DNA from 2 places in the Caproicibacterium argilliputei genome. Region 2 is predicted to be linked to the other one. Evidence: a T-box and tRNA genes for the amino acid it is inferred to sense, from the RefSeq annotation. Region 2 holds a T-box; the other holds one or more tRNA genes.

Region 1 (5,832 bases), 980 kb from region 2:
TTCTTTTCTTAATGCTATAAGAAAAGAATATCCTGTGCGCAAAAATCACAAGTCAGGCAATGGAAAAGTTGCTCAAACCTGCCGCTGCCGCAATTCTCTTAACCTGCATACTCAGAATGCTGTTGGATTTGTCCATGTGCATAATAATCTGCTTAAACCCGGTTTTTTGGTACAGAGCCAGACAGGATTTCAGGGATTCCTGCATATCCGAAGTCACAATGCTTAATTCTTTTGCGTCAATTTCCAATATTGTCTGTGCAGGAGCAATGGTGCTGATCGTCTGCTTATACTCCTGGAAAAACTTTGCCGCAGTTGCTTCATCCATATGACCAGACACACGGATGACCAAATGATTTGCCTTCTTTACAATACTGTACTTTTCCATTTTGCTATCTCCTTATAAAGTCGAATTTTGTAAGTAGGAAGATGCTTGCAGGCACTCTCTGCCCAACACCCTTGCCCGCTGCAAAGCGAAAAAAACAAATACGGAAAACTTGCGGTTTTCAGCGACGCATTTCTGGCAGCGGACGCAGCTGGATAAACACAGCATTTTCAAATCTGCATTTTGGCAACCCAGCCGTCGTTGCTGACCGCATTAGACCTGTGGCTTTGCGTCCCCACCTTTTGATGGGTTTGCTATTTTCATCTTTGTGAATCTTATTATAGCATTGATGACTCGTGAATTTCATCCACTTTTTATAATTTCAATGAATAAAATAAAATTTATAAACAATTATTTTAGATACTAGTCATAAAAATCACACAAAAACTGGGTCGTAGAGGAAAAACGCACAATCTTATCCCGCAATATGAGATTCTTTGTAAAATAAAGTTTTTTGCATTTTGTAAAAATCTGTGAGTCTATTTATTCACCTATGAAACTTCCGTCTTGCAGCAGGAGCATGAAAAGCTCTCCCATAGATTCCTCTCTAGCAAGAAAAGGCGACCGGGGATTTTCGAAGCAAGGAAGGACTTTCTGTACACCTTACAACATTTTGCAAAATACAAAAAAACCGGCTCAGGAAAAAATCCTGAGCCGGTTTTCCACGCTTACCAATCTATTCTCGGCGAAACCGCCGGGAAAGAAGTGGTATTGCATGATTTCTGCTGTGTTCGTCTTTGGGACATTTGGTGGTGGAGGAGGATGGATTCGAACCATCGAAGCCGAAGCAACAGATTTACAGTCTGCCCCATTTGACCACTCTGGAACTCCTCCAATTTGCAGCCCGCAGGCCGCTTTTATCAGCCAGATTGGAGCTGGCAGAGAGACTCGAACTCACGACCTGCTGATTACAAATCAGCTGCTCTACCAACTGAGCTATGCCAGCGTATCTCCGGCTGACAAGAATATATTATACAGGGCAATCTGCGTTTTGTCAAGGGTTTTCTACAATTTTTTTGCTTTCATTTTCCTGCCCAAAAAGTTGCATCGCTTTTTGTGCAATCCGCATTCCAAACGTGACGTACAGGGGTCTGCTCTGCTCCCTTGTATCACGCGTGCACACTGGGCCCAAATGAATGTACGGCTGCCCGAGTGCAGAACCGCCGGAATACACCAGCATCCCTTTCACCAGCATATGGCAGAGGAGCGTCTGCAAGGCAAGGTCTGCCCCGCCCTGCGCATAATCAGCCGTGGCAAACGCCGCGCCAACTTTCCCCGCGAGAACAATGCTGTGCGATTCGTCAAACCATTTCTTCATCTGCCAGCAGGTACTGGCATAATACGTCGGCGTTCCGAACACCACCGCACAGCTTTCCTGCAAATATGCCGGGTCTGCTTCTTCCAATGAAAAAATTTCCGCCTGCACACCGGGAACAGACCGCATTCCCTGCGCAACCGCCTCTGCCATCTGCTGGGTATAACCGGTTTTACTGAAATACAAGACCGCAGTTTTCATACAGCCAACCTCCTTACAGCATCGCGCAGTCCAGTGAGTCACTGCACAGGGAATTTAAGTCAAACGGGGTGGTCTGATAGACAAAGTAGTTGAGCCAGTTGGTATACAGCAGCTGACCAGTGGCACGCCAGTTGTTGACCGGCGCACGTGACGGGTCATTTCCCGGATAATAATGCTTCGGCATCAGAATTGGCAGACCCTTTTCCAAATCCCTGCGGTATTCGGTGCCCAAAGTATCCACATCATACTCGGAGTGTCCCATCACAAAATACTGCCGCCCCTCCTGATCCCCGACGATGTGCACACCGACCTCCGGAGAAACAGACATCAGCCGCAGCTGCGGCACTTTTTCGATATCTTCCACGCGCACCTCTGTCTGGCGCGAATGCGGCACCCAGTAGATATCGTCAAAACCACGGAACAGACGCGACTTTTTCGTCAGCGCGCGGTGCGGATACACGCCGAAAACTTTCTGCGGCAGGCGGTACTTGGGTATCCCGTAGTGATAGTACAGTCCCGCCTGCGCCGCCCAGCAGATATGGAAAGTTGAATGCACGTTGGTTTTCGTCCACTCGAAAATACGGCAAAGCTCCGGCCAGTAATCCACCTCTTCAAAGTCCAGCAGTTCCACCGGCGCACCGGTGATGATGCAGCCATCGTACACGCGGTCCTGAATTTCGTCAAAGGTTTCGTAAAAATGAAGCAAGTGGTCTTCCGGCGTATTCTTGGATTTGTGAGACACCATCTGCACCAAATCCACTTCAATCTGCAGCGGTGTATTGGCAAGGCAGCGCAAAATCTGCGTTTCGGTTGTGATTTTCGTTGGCATTAAATTCACCAGCGCGATGCGCAGCGGGCGAATGTCCTGGTGCAGAGCGCGCCGGTGCGTCATTACAAAGATATGTTCTTTCTCCAGCACAGCGCGTGCCGGCAGAGAATCCGGTATTTTAATCGGCAAAGAAACCGCCTCCTGACAAAATTTCCGGCAGGACAAAGCGTCAGCGCAGCTGCAGAAGCTTGCTTTTCAGGTCATTTTCCAGCTTGCCTAACTCACGTTCTGCCTGCGCACGCTTCTCGCGTCCTTCCTGCTGAATCTGCATCACTTCATCCAGTGTGGAAATCAACGTTTCATTGGTATGCTGCAGCGTTTCCAAATCCACAATGCCGCGCTCCGACTCACGCTGCGTGTCAATGGTCGCCATTTTCAGCGTATCCGCATTCTTGCGCAGCAGCGCATTGGTCATATCGGTCACCTCGCGCTGCGCTTTGGCAGCCTGCGCCGAGTGCTCCACACCGAGTGCCAGCACCATCTGGCTCTTCCAAAGCGGAATGGTATTGACAATGGTCGACTGAATCTTATCACTCATCAGCAGGTCATTGTTCTGCACCAGCCGCAGCTGCGGCGCCATCTGAATGGACACCATGCGCGTCAGCTCCAAGTCATGCAGCTTTTTTTCAAAACGGTCGCACATACTGGAAAGGTCATTGGCCGCCTGCGCGTCTTCCGGCAAAGCAGACTGCTGTGCTTTTTGTTTCAGTGCCGGAAGTTCCTCTGCACGCACCAACTCCAGCTTCTGCTTGCCTGCCAGCAGGTACATGGAAAGTTCCTTAAAATAGGTCTTGTTTACCTCATACATTTTATCCAGAGTGGAAATATCCTTCAGCAGCTGCACCTGATGGGCTTCCAACGCTTCGCAGATTTTATCTACATTTGCTTCTGCGGTCGCGTAGCGGGCTTTCATCGCGGTCAGCTTATTAGCGGAACGTTTAAAGCGCGCAAAAAAGCCTTTATCCTCCTCACCGACATCAAAACTTTTCAGTTCTGTAACAACGTCGGTAAGCATTTTCCCAACTTCACCGAGGTCTTTGGTGCGCACATTTTCCAGAGCACTTTCCGAAAAATCAGCCATTTTTTTCTGTGCACCGGCACCGTACTGCAAAACCTGTGCGCTGTTGGTCAGATCGATTTTCGCGGCAAAGTCGCTCACCATTTTCTGCTCCGCAGGCGTCAGCTTCGGTTCCTGCGCAGGGCTGACCGCCGGTTTCGGCTGTGCGAACTGCACATCGGGCGCCGCTGGCGCGGGCACCGGATTTAGAGTCAGCTCCAGTTCGGGCATTTCTTTTTCCTTCATAAGGAGTCCTCCTTCTTTATAATCCCATTAAAATCTGCGGCCTGCGCTCACTCTGCTTCGCGGTCTTCCGGCTGCTGAAAGTCACTGCCGGTCAGTCCCTCCTGCTTGAGCATTGCTTCCAGAGTCGAAATATCGGTGGAAATATCAAAGGCATCATCCGCAAACAAGCTGTCCAGCAAATTGGCAAAGGCCGTATTGATGGTATCCAGCGCGTGGGCAATCTCGCTTTTGGCTTTCCGAATATTTTCGCCCTGCACAGACTGCTTGTCAAACTCCCGGTAGGATTTGACAAGTTTTAAAGTAGTCGGCAAGTAGTAGCGCATAAACTTGCGGATTTCCGGCAGCTTCTGCGGATGCTGCTCTACGCAGTGAAAAATTCGGCCGGTGATATTCTCCAGCTGATACAGTTGGTTAGAAACTGCCTCGTCTGGAATCTCATCGTTGGCGGCGCGAATTTCCAGCAGATAATCATTGCCCTCCCGGCGGACTGTCTCCAATTCGGCGTTCTTCGGGTCGGCTTCTTTCTGCTGCTGTGCGGCGCGGGCTTTCTGCTCTTTGCGTTTGCGCGCTTTTTCCGCGTCCAGATATTCCATGTAAGTTTCATCGTCAATGATAAAGCAGGAACTGTCCGGAGTAATATGTCCGCTGGGATACAGCCCCGCCGCAATCATTTTTTTGAGGTCTTTCACAGTGCGCTCCGGTGTTTCCCCGGCGGTGGCGGCAAGCTCCGCAACCTGACCGAACGCTGCGCCGCCCAACGCCGCCTGATACCGTGCAAAGCGGCGGGCGCGGTGACGCAGACGGCCACCGTACCCCGCACAGCCAAAGGATACCGCTGTCAGTGGCAGCAGTACCGAAGCCGTAACCAGTGCGGCAGACGCGGTCATCTGGCTGGCAGCAAAAACACCCAGCACCGCAATGTCCGCAATCAAAAGCGGCACACCAATGATGGTTCCTAAAATGGAACAGAACATACCGGACAAACTGCCGGGCACACCACGAACAGACGCCCGTTGGTGCCGCCGGTGCCTGCGCGGTTCAGGGGCTGCTTGGTTTGGCCCATAATAAACCGGCGGTTCCTGCCCCTGCGGCGGTGTTTGTGCGGTGTAGCCGTAATCGCCGCCTTCGGGCTGCCCGTTCGGTGCGTAAGGATGGGGCGCGCGGCGATGGTCCGGGTTGCTCTGAAACGTTTCATTGACTTCATCCGCCACATCCCGCACCGTGTCCCCCACCACGCGGCCGATATCTTCAAAATTGCCGGAACGCATGGCGTCCCGCAACGCTCTGCTCACTCTTCTGCCAAAATGAGAATAATCCGATTTCCCCATGATATCCTCCAAAGGGTTCTTACTGAATTTCCTGCAGATATTTTTTTCATTATACCGCAAACCTATCAAAATAACAACTTCCGCCTTTTCTCTATTTTATATGAAATTTTTAAAAAACGCCGCGGCGCATTTCTCTTCACAAACCGGTCACTTAAGCTTTACTGAATCTTCGGATGGTATTAAAACTTCGTACATAAACTTTCTTTATACTAAAATCATTCCAAGCGGAAGTGCAAAGTGCTTCCGAACAAATCGCTTATAAGTTCCTGCGGTGCAGGATTTTATCATTCAACTCCTCCCTTTTCGCCGTGCCTTTCGCACGGCAAACGCTTACAAGCCCCCCGAACCGGGGATTTTCATAAAACTCTTTTTCATAATTTTTTCCTCTCTCTTTTTTCGCCGTGCCTTTCGCACGGCAAACGCTTACAAGCCCCCCCGAACCGGGGATTTTCATAAAACTCTTTTTCATAATTT
Region 2 (5,832 bases):
AGAAACACCACCGCGAAACGCTGCGGGACGAATAAAAAACCGTACTGCCGATTCAAACGGCAGTACGGTTTTTCTTTGTCAGCAGAAATATTCCTAGAGCATCTCCCGAATATGCTGTGCCAGATACAGCACAACCGGAAAAATGTACAGCGCCATGGTCATCAGCGCGGCAATTCCCGCAAAAAGCAGACCGGCAGGTTTTTCCAGCCATCGCAGACGGCGCAGCCACTTTTTGCGGTGCAGCAAGAGCAGCAGAATGACTGCCGCAGCACCAAAGACGCTGCACACCGCGCCGCCCACAAAGCCCGGCGATGTATACTGCACGCGAACGGTGTTTTTCCCCGCCTGCAGCTTTACAGCCAAAAACGTGCCGGAAGCAAGGCTGGTCTGTGCCGTGGTACCGTTAACAGTCGCATGGAAGCCGCTTCCGCCGCGCAGCGGCAGTACCAGCCAACCGCCGCTTTTCGCCTGCACCGTTCCGGAAATCGTGCTGCCGTCCGCCTGCAGGTCGGCGGTCTGTGTCTGCTGCAGCGCCGCTTCCAGCTTTTCATCATCCATTTTCGCAACGCCAAAGGAGAGGCAGTCCACATTGTGCAAAACCTCCACCTGAATCTCCACTTTCTGATCCTCAAAGGTTCCCAGATCCAGAAGGCCGTTAAAATTGCCGTTTGGATAATTGTCCATTACCATCTTGTTGTTGACGTAAATACGGAACGCGTTGTCCAAAGGGCTGCTCAAATCACGTGACGTTTTGTTGTAACAGTCAAAGTATAAAGTTGTTTTGCCGGTCACCAGAATCTGGTACAAAACGCTTCCATCGGAGGAGGCGGAAACGCGCGTGCCGCTGCCCGGAACCGTTTCAACCTCTGCCTGATACAATTCTGTGGGAGAAACGCGCGTCAGCAGGGAGTCGCTCTTTCCAAACACCGTCTGATACAGCGTATTCTGCGCGGCAAAGCGGTCGCCATCCTTCGGCGTGCTGCCCAATGCCTGCGTTACAAAGCCAAACGGCAGGCTGTACGGCTGCTTCACAATGGAATAGGTACCGTTGCTGTAAATGCTTTTTCGCCCGTTTTCACTGCCGCTGCGCGTGATACTGTACTTCTGCGCGAGCAGCGCATCCGTCAAAAGCGTGCCGCCGCTGGAGTGAATCTCCATCCAGTGCGAGGAATATCCCAGCTTCTGCAGGGACTCCATATATACTCCGTTGGTCAGCGAAGTGTAATGGTCAAGCGCCGGATATCCCAATGCGCCGGTCAGGTTGGTGTCAAAGTACAGGTCATCCACTTTCATGCGGTACAGGGAGCTGTCCTGCACACGGTTCTGCAGGTCTGTCACACTCTGGTACGCATTTCCGTTTCCCGCGGCGGCGGTCACATATACATTGACGTTAAAGCAAAGCTCCACCGCCGTCACCACACACAGCAGCACACTCACTGCCCTTACTGAAAAGCGGCGGCAGCGGAATCCAAAAAACAGGAGCAAATACACGCAGAGCACCGCGCCGGTAAACAGCAGACCCAGTTTCAGCGCGCTGTTGTCTGCCCACAGCGTCTGCGCATAGCGTGTCAATGCCGTTTTCTGCGTTCTGAGCAGCCACGCACCCAGTGCCGCCGCACCTGCTGTGCCTGCGCACGCCAGCAGCAAAAGCCCCGGCCCTGCGGCAGGCTGCGGAGGCGCCAACCGCTGGCTCTGCTCCAGATGCCATGCGGTCAGCAGCAAACCCGTCAGCGGAATCATGTACCCGAAGCGCACAGGAAACGCCTGGTAACTGCCCAGGTGCCACATTCGGTCAATCGGGTCAATCACCAGCGGCAGCAGCAGGAACAGCAGTGTCAGGAACAGCGCCCCCTGCACCTCCCGCTTTCGCGGCTCCGTCAAATACAGCGGCACCGCCGCGACTGCCGCCGCTGTGCAGGTCCAAATCGGCAGCGTGGTCGGCAGGCTCGGCGTAAAGCTGCCACCACTCACACTGGAGACTAAATCCATCACCCTGCCGGACTGCAGATACTCCAGAAAGGACGGCAGCCACACGACCGCCGTTGCCAGCAGCGCCGCCGCTGTGCTCAGCCCCAGCAGCATGAGCACGCGCCCGCGCCGTCGCGGCAGCAGGTAAACCGCTGACAAAACGCCGAACAGTAATACCAGCCAGAAAAACACCATGGCGCTTAAATAGTAGTTGACCACAATCACTGCGCAGAGTGTCAGCACAAACAAAGCCGGTCTTTCCGCGCGGCAAAGCCGATACACCCCCAGCACCAAAATGGGAAACAGCGCTGCCATGTCCAGCCAGACGATGTTCTGGTAGTACATCATCGCAAAACCGGAGCAGGCGTACATGACGGAAAAGCTGCTTGCCTGCATGGTGTTCAGGTGCGGAAACAAGGTCGTAAAAAGAACCGCTGCCGTGCCGGCGCAGAGCGCCAGCTTCAGCAGAAGCAGAATGTTCATAAAAACATAGAAATCCGCCTTCGGCACAAAGGCTGTCAAAAACGTAAACGGACTGGAGAGGAAAAAGAAAAAGACACCCCAGAAGTCCATGCCGCCTGCGTTCTGCAGATTTAGAAACATAGAGGTTTTTCCCGCGAGAATATCCTGAAATTCCATCATCAGCGGCACAACCTGATGGTTCATGTCGCACCACGCCACCGTTTTGCTGCCAAACGGAAACAGGCCTGCCGCGGCAAAGCAGCCGGAAACCAGCAGCAGAACTGCCAGCGGCGCAGCCAAAATCGCCCGGTTCTGCCGTATCTGCAAACAATCATCCCCTTTCTTCCGCACAGATAAGATTGTTATATTTTACCTTTTTCTTGTGCAAATAGCAAGTCCGCACCGCAAATTTGCAAAAAAAGCAGAGGAAACAGACCGTTTCCTCTGCTTTCCGCTTATTTGCCCAACAGCACTTTATGGTAAACTTTCTTGCCTTTTTTCAGCACCGCTGCCCCATCCGGGAAGTCCGCCGCCGTCAACACAGCCGCCGGATCAGTCACCTTCGTGCCATTGACAGCAAGACCACCCTGCTGCACCAGACGGCGAGCTTCGCTCTTGCTGGGCACCAGTTTCACCTTGACAAGCAGTTCCAGTACGGCCACAGAATCTTCTGTAAAGTCAGACAGTTCCAGCGTGCTGGTGGGCATATTGGCGGTATCTGCGCCGCCGCCAAACAGCGCGCGCGCGCCCTCGCGGGCTTTTTCCGCTTCTGTTTCGCCATGAATGGCCTTTGTAACTTCGTAAGCAAGCACCTCTTTGGCTTTGTTCAGCGCGCTGCCCTCGCAGTTTGTCAGTTCGCGAATCTTCTCTATAGGCAGGAACGTCAGGAATTTCAGGCAGCGCTCCACATCCGCGTCGCCGATGTTCCGCCAGTACTGGTAAAATTCAAACGGGCTTGTCTTGTTCGGATCCAGCCAAACGGCACCTTTTTCCGTTTTGCCCATTTTCTTGCCCTCGCTGTTGGTCAGCAGTCCCAGCGTCAAGCCATAAGCGGATTTGTTATCTTTCCGGCGAATCAGCTCCACACCGCCGATGATATTGCTCCACTGGTCATCACCGCCAACCTCCAGCACACAGTCGTACCGGCGGTTTAATTCCAGAAAGTCATAGCTCTGCATAACCATGTAGTTCATTTCAAAGAAAGAAAGTCCGCGCTCCAGACGCTGCTTGTAGCACTCGGCTGCCAGCATCCGGTTTACGGAGAAGCACACGCCGATGTCCCGCAAAAACTCCACGTAATTGAGGTTCAGCAGCCAATCGGCGTTGTTCGCCATAATCGCCTTGCCCTCGGAAAAATCAACCAGCGGCGCCATCTGCCTGCGGAAGCACGCCACGTTGTGGTCAATCTGCTCGCGCGTCAGCATTTTGCGCATATCCGTTTTACCGGATGGGTCGCCAATCATGCCGGTGCCGCCGCCAAACAGGGCAATCGGTGTATGTCCTGCTTGCTGCAGGCGTGCCATGGTCATGATGGTTACGAAATGCCCGACGTGCAGGCTGTCCGCGGTCGGGTCAAAGCCGATGTAAAACGCACACTTGCGGTTATCCAGCAAGTCGCGCACGGCTTCCTCGTCTGTCACCTGCGCAATGAGTCCGCGTTCTTTTAAATCTTCGTATACACCCATTTGAATACCTCCAAAAATACTGCAGAGAGTAAACAAAAACGCCCCCTGCTTTTTCTTGCAGAGGGCGGAAAATTCCGCGGTACCACCTCAGTTTACCGCTTTCTCACAAAAGCGGCCTCACGGGTACATTTTTCATACATATAGGAAAAGATACCCCTGCGCTGTAACGCGCGCACACGGCCCAGCCTACCGGCAAATTGCTTTCAGTGGGCGGCTCCGGGAGGTAATTTGGGCGGGAGCAGGCGCCGGCTCGCACCAACCGCCGGCTCTCTGTGGCGCTGTTTTCCCGCTTAAGGATTCCCATCACAGCCTTTGTGTGCATTATACCGTTTTTCCGAAGCAATGTCAAGAAACGAAAATTCATCCCCGCTTCATAAATTTGAAATTCTTTTTTGCTAGAATAAGGGCTTCCAAAAGAATAGAATCAGGTGTTACTATGAACCGAATGAACCGCACGGAATTGGTCAAAGAGCAGTACCGCAGCACGGATAACCTGAACATCCGCATTACCCTGCATGAGAAGTACAGCACCAACCGGCAGGGCTTCGGCAACTGGATTTTGGAGCAGTACCGGTTCTTTCCCGGCTGCCGGATTCTGGAACTCGGCTGCGGTACCGGCGACCTCTGGGAAAGTCACACAGACCTGCTGCCCGCGTCAAGCGAGCTGATTCTCTCTGACTTTTCGCAGGGGATGGTTACGGAAGTACAAAAGAAATTTGCCGCCTGTCCGCACATTTCCTGCCAAAAAATCGACATAGCGAATATTCCCTTCCCTAACTGCAGCTTTGATTGGGTCATCGCAAACATGATGCTGTACCATGTGCCAAACCTGGAAGGGGCATTGGCTGAAGCTGCGCGTGTTTTAAAACCTGGCGGGCACTTTGCTGCCGCCACCTATGGGGAGCACGGCATTGCGGATTATCTGGAAGAGCACCTGCACGCTTACGGCTTTTCCCAGAAAGTAAACAACACCTTTACCCTGCAAAACGGAAACGCACTTCTGTCCCGCCGCTTCCGAACCGTTGAAAGATGCGTGTATCCGGACGCACTGGAAGTAACGGAAACCAAGGATTTGGTAGACTACATTCTGTCCATGACTTCTATGACGAATCTTTCTTTAGACCGCGCGGCACTCTTTGCATACTTTGAAGCACAGAAAAACGAGTGCGGGGTTATCCGGATTCCCGAGGAATACGGGATGTTCCTCTGCACCCTTTAAAAAGCAGCGGCTGCCGGAAATCACACGGCAGCCGCTGCTTTATTCTGTTTCGTTTTTGCTGTTTTTTCCTACGGCAAGCTGCAGCATCTCCTCTGCATTTTGCAGTGTCAGCGGCGTAATCTGTGTGCCGCCAATCAGCCGCGCCAGCTCCTGCCTGCGGCCGGCATGATCCAGCAGCGTAACCTGTGTAAAGGTTCTGCCGCTTTCCGTATGCTTTTCAATGCGGTACTGCCGGTCGCCGAGTGCTGCAATCTGTGCCAGATGCGTCACGCACAGCACCTGCCGCCCCTTTGCCGTCTGCCGCAGTTTCTGCCCGATTTTCTGTGCCGCGCTGCCCGAAACGCCGGTATCCACTTCGTCGAAAATCAGCGTACCAACACTGTCCCTGCCGGAAAGCAGCGACTGAATCGCCAGCAGAATACGTGAAAGCTCGCCGCCGGAAGCAATCTTCGCAAGCGGGCGTGCCGGTTCACCGGGGTTGGCGGAAATCAAAAACTG

What was found. A T-box is a leader RNA that pairs with one kind of tRNA and senses whether it is charged. The one in region 2 lies ahead of tyrS (tyrosine--tRNA ligase), so its partner is inferred to be a tRNA-Tyr.
Positions count from the first base shown of each region.
Region 1: it has a tRNA-Tyr gene. The T-box ahead of tyrS (tyrosine--tRNA ligase) is inferred to sense a tRNA for this amino acid. The anticodon was not compared.

Region 1 covers NZ_CP135996.1:952,502-958,333, reverse strand. The annotation lists gene PXC00_RS04535 (hypothetical protein) at 53-385, opposite strand; cyclic di-GMP riboswitch class I at 565-648, opposite strand; tRNA gene PXC00_RS04530 (tRNA-Tyr) at 1,133-1,216, opposite strand; tRNA gene PXC00_RS04525 (tRNA-Thr) at 1,253-1,328, opposite strand; gene PXC00_RS04520 (flavodoxin family protein) at 1,377-1,898, opposite strand; gene metA (homoserine O-acetyltransferase MetA) at 1,912-2,856, opposite strand; gene PXC00_RS04510 (toxic anion resistance protein) at 2,897-4,030, opposite strand; gene PXC00_RS04505 (5-bromo-4-chloroindolyl phosphate hydrolysis family protein) at 4,078-5,358, opposite strand; gene PXC00_RS04500 (hypothetical protein) at 5,615-5,827, opposite strand.
Region 2 covers NZ_CP135996.1:1,935,260-1,941,091, forward strand. The annotation lists gene PXC00_RS09410 (glycosyltransferase) at 1-35, shown strand, start outside; gene PXC00_RS09415 (YfhO family protein) at 94-2,757, opposite strand; gene tyrS (tyrosine--tRNA ligase) at 2,886-4,115, opposite strand; T-box leader at 4,173-4,431, opposite strand; gene PXC00_RS09425 (class I SAM-dependent methyltransferase) at 4,552-5,334, shown strand; gene recN (DNA repair protein RecN) at 5,374-5,832, opposite strand, start outside.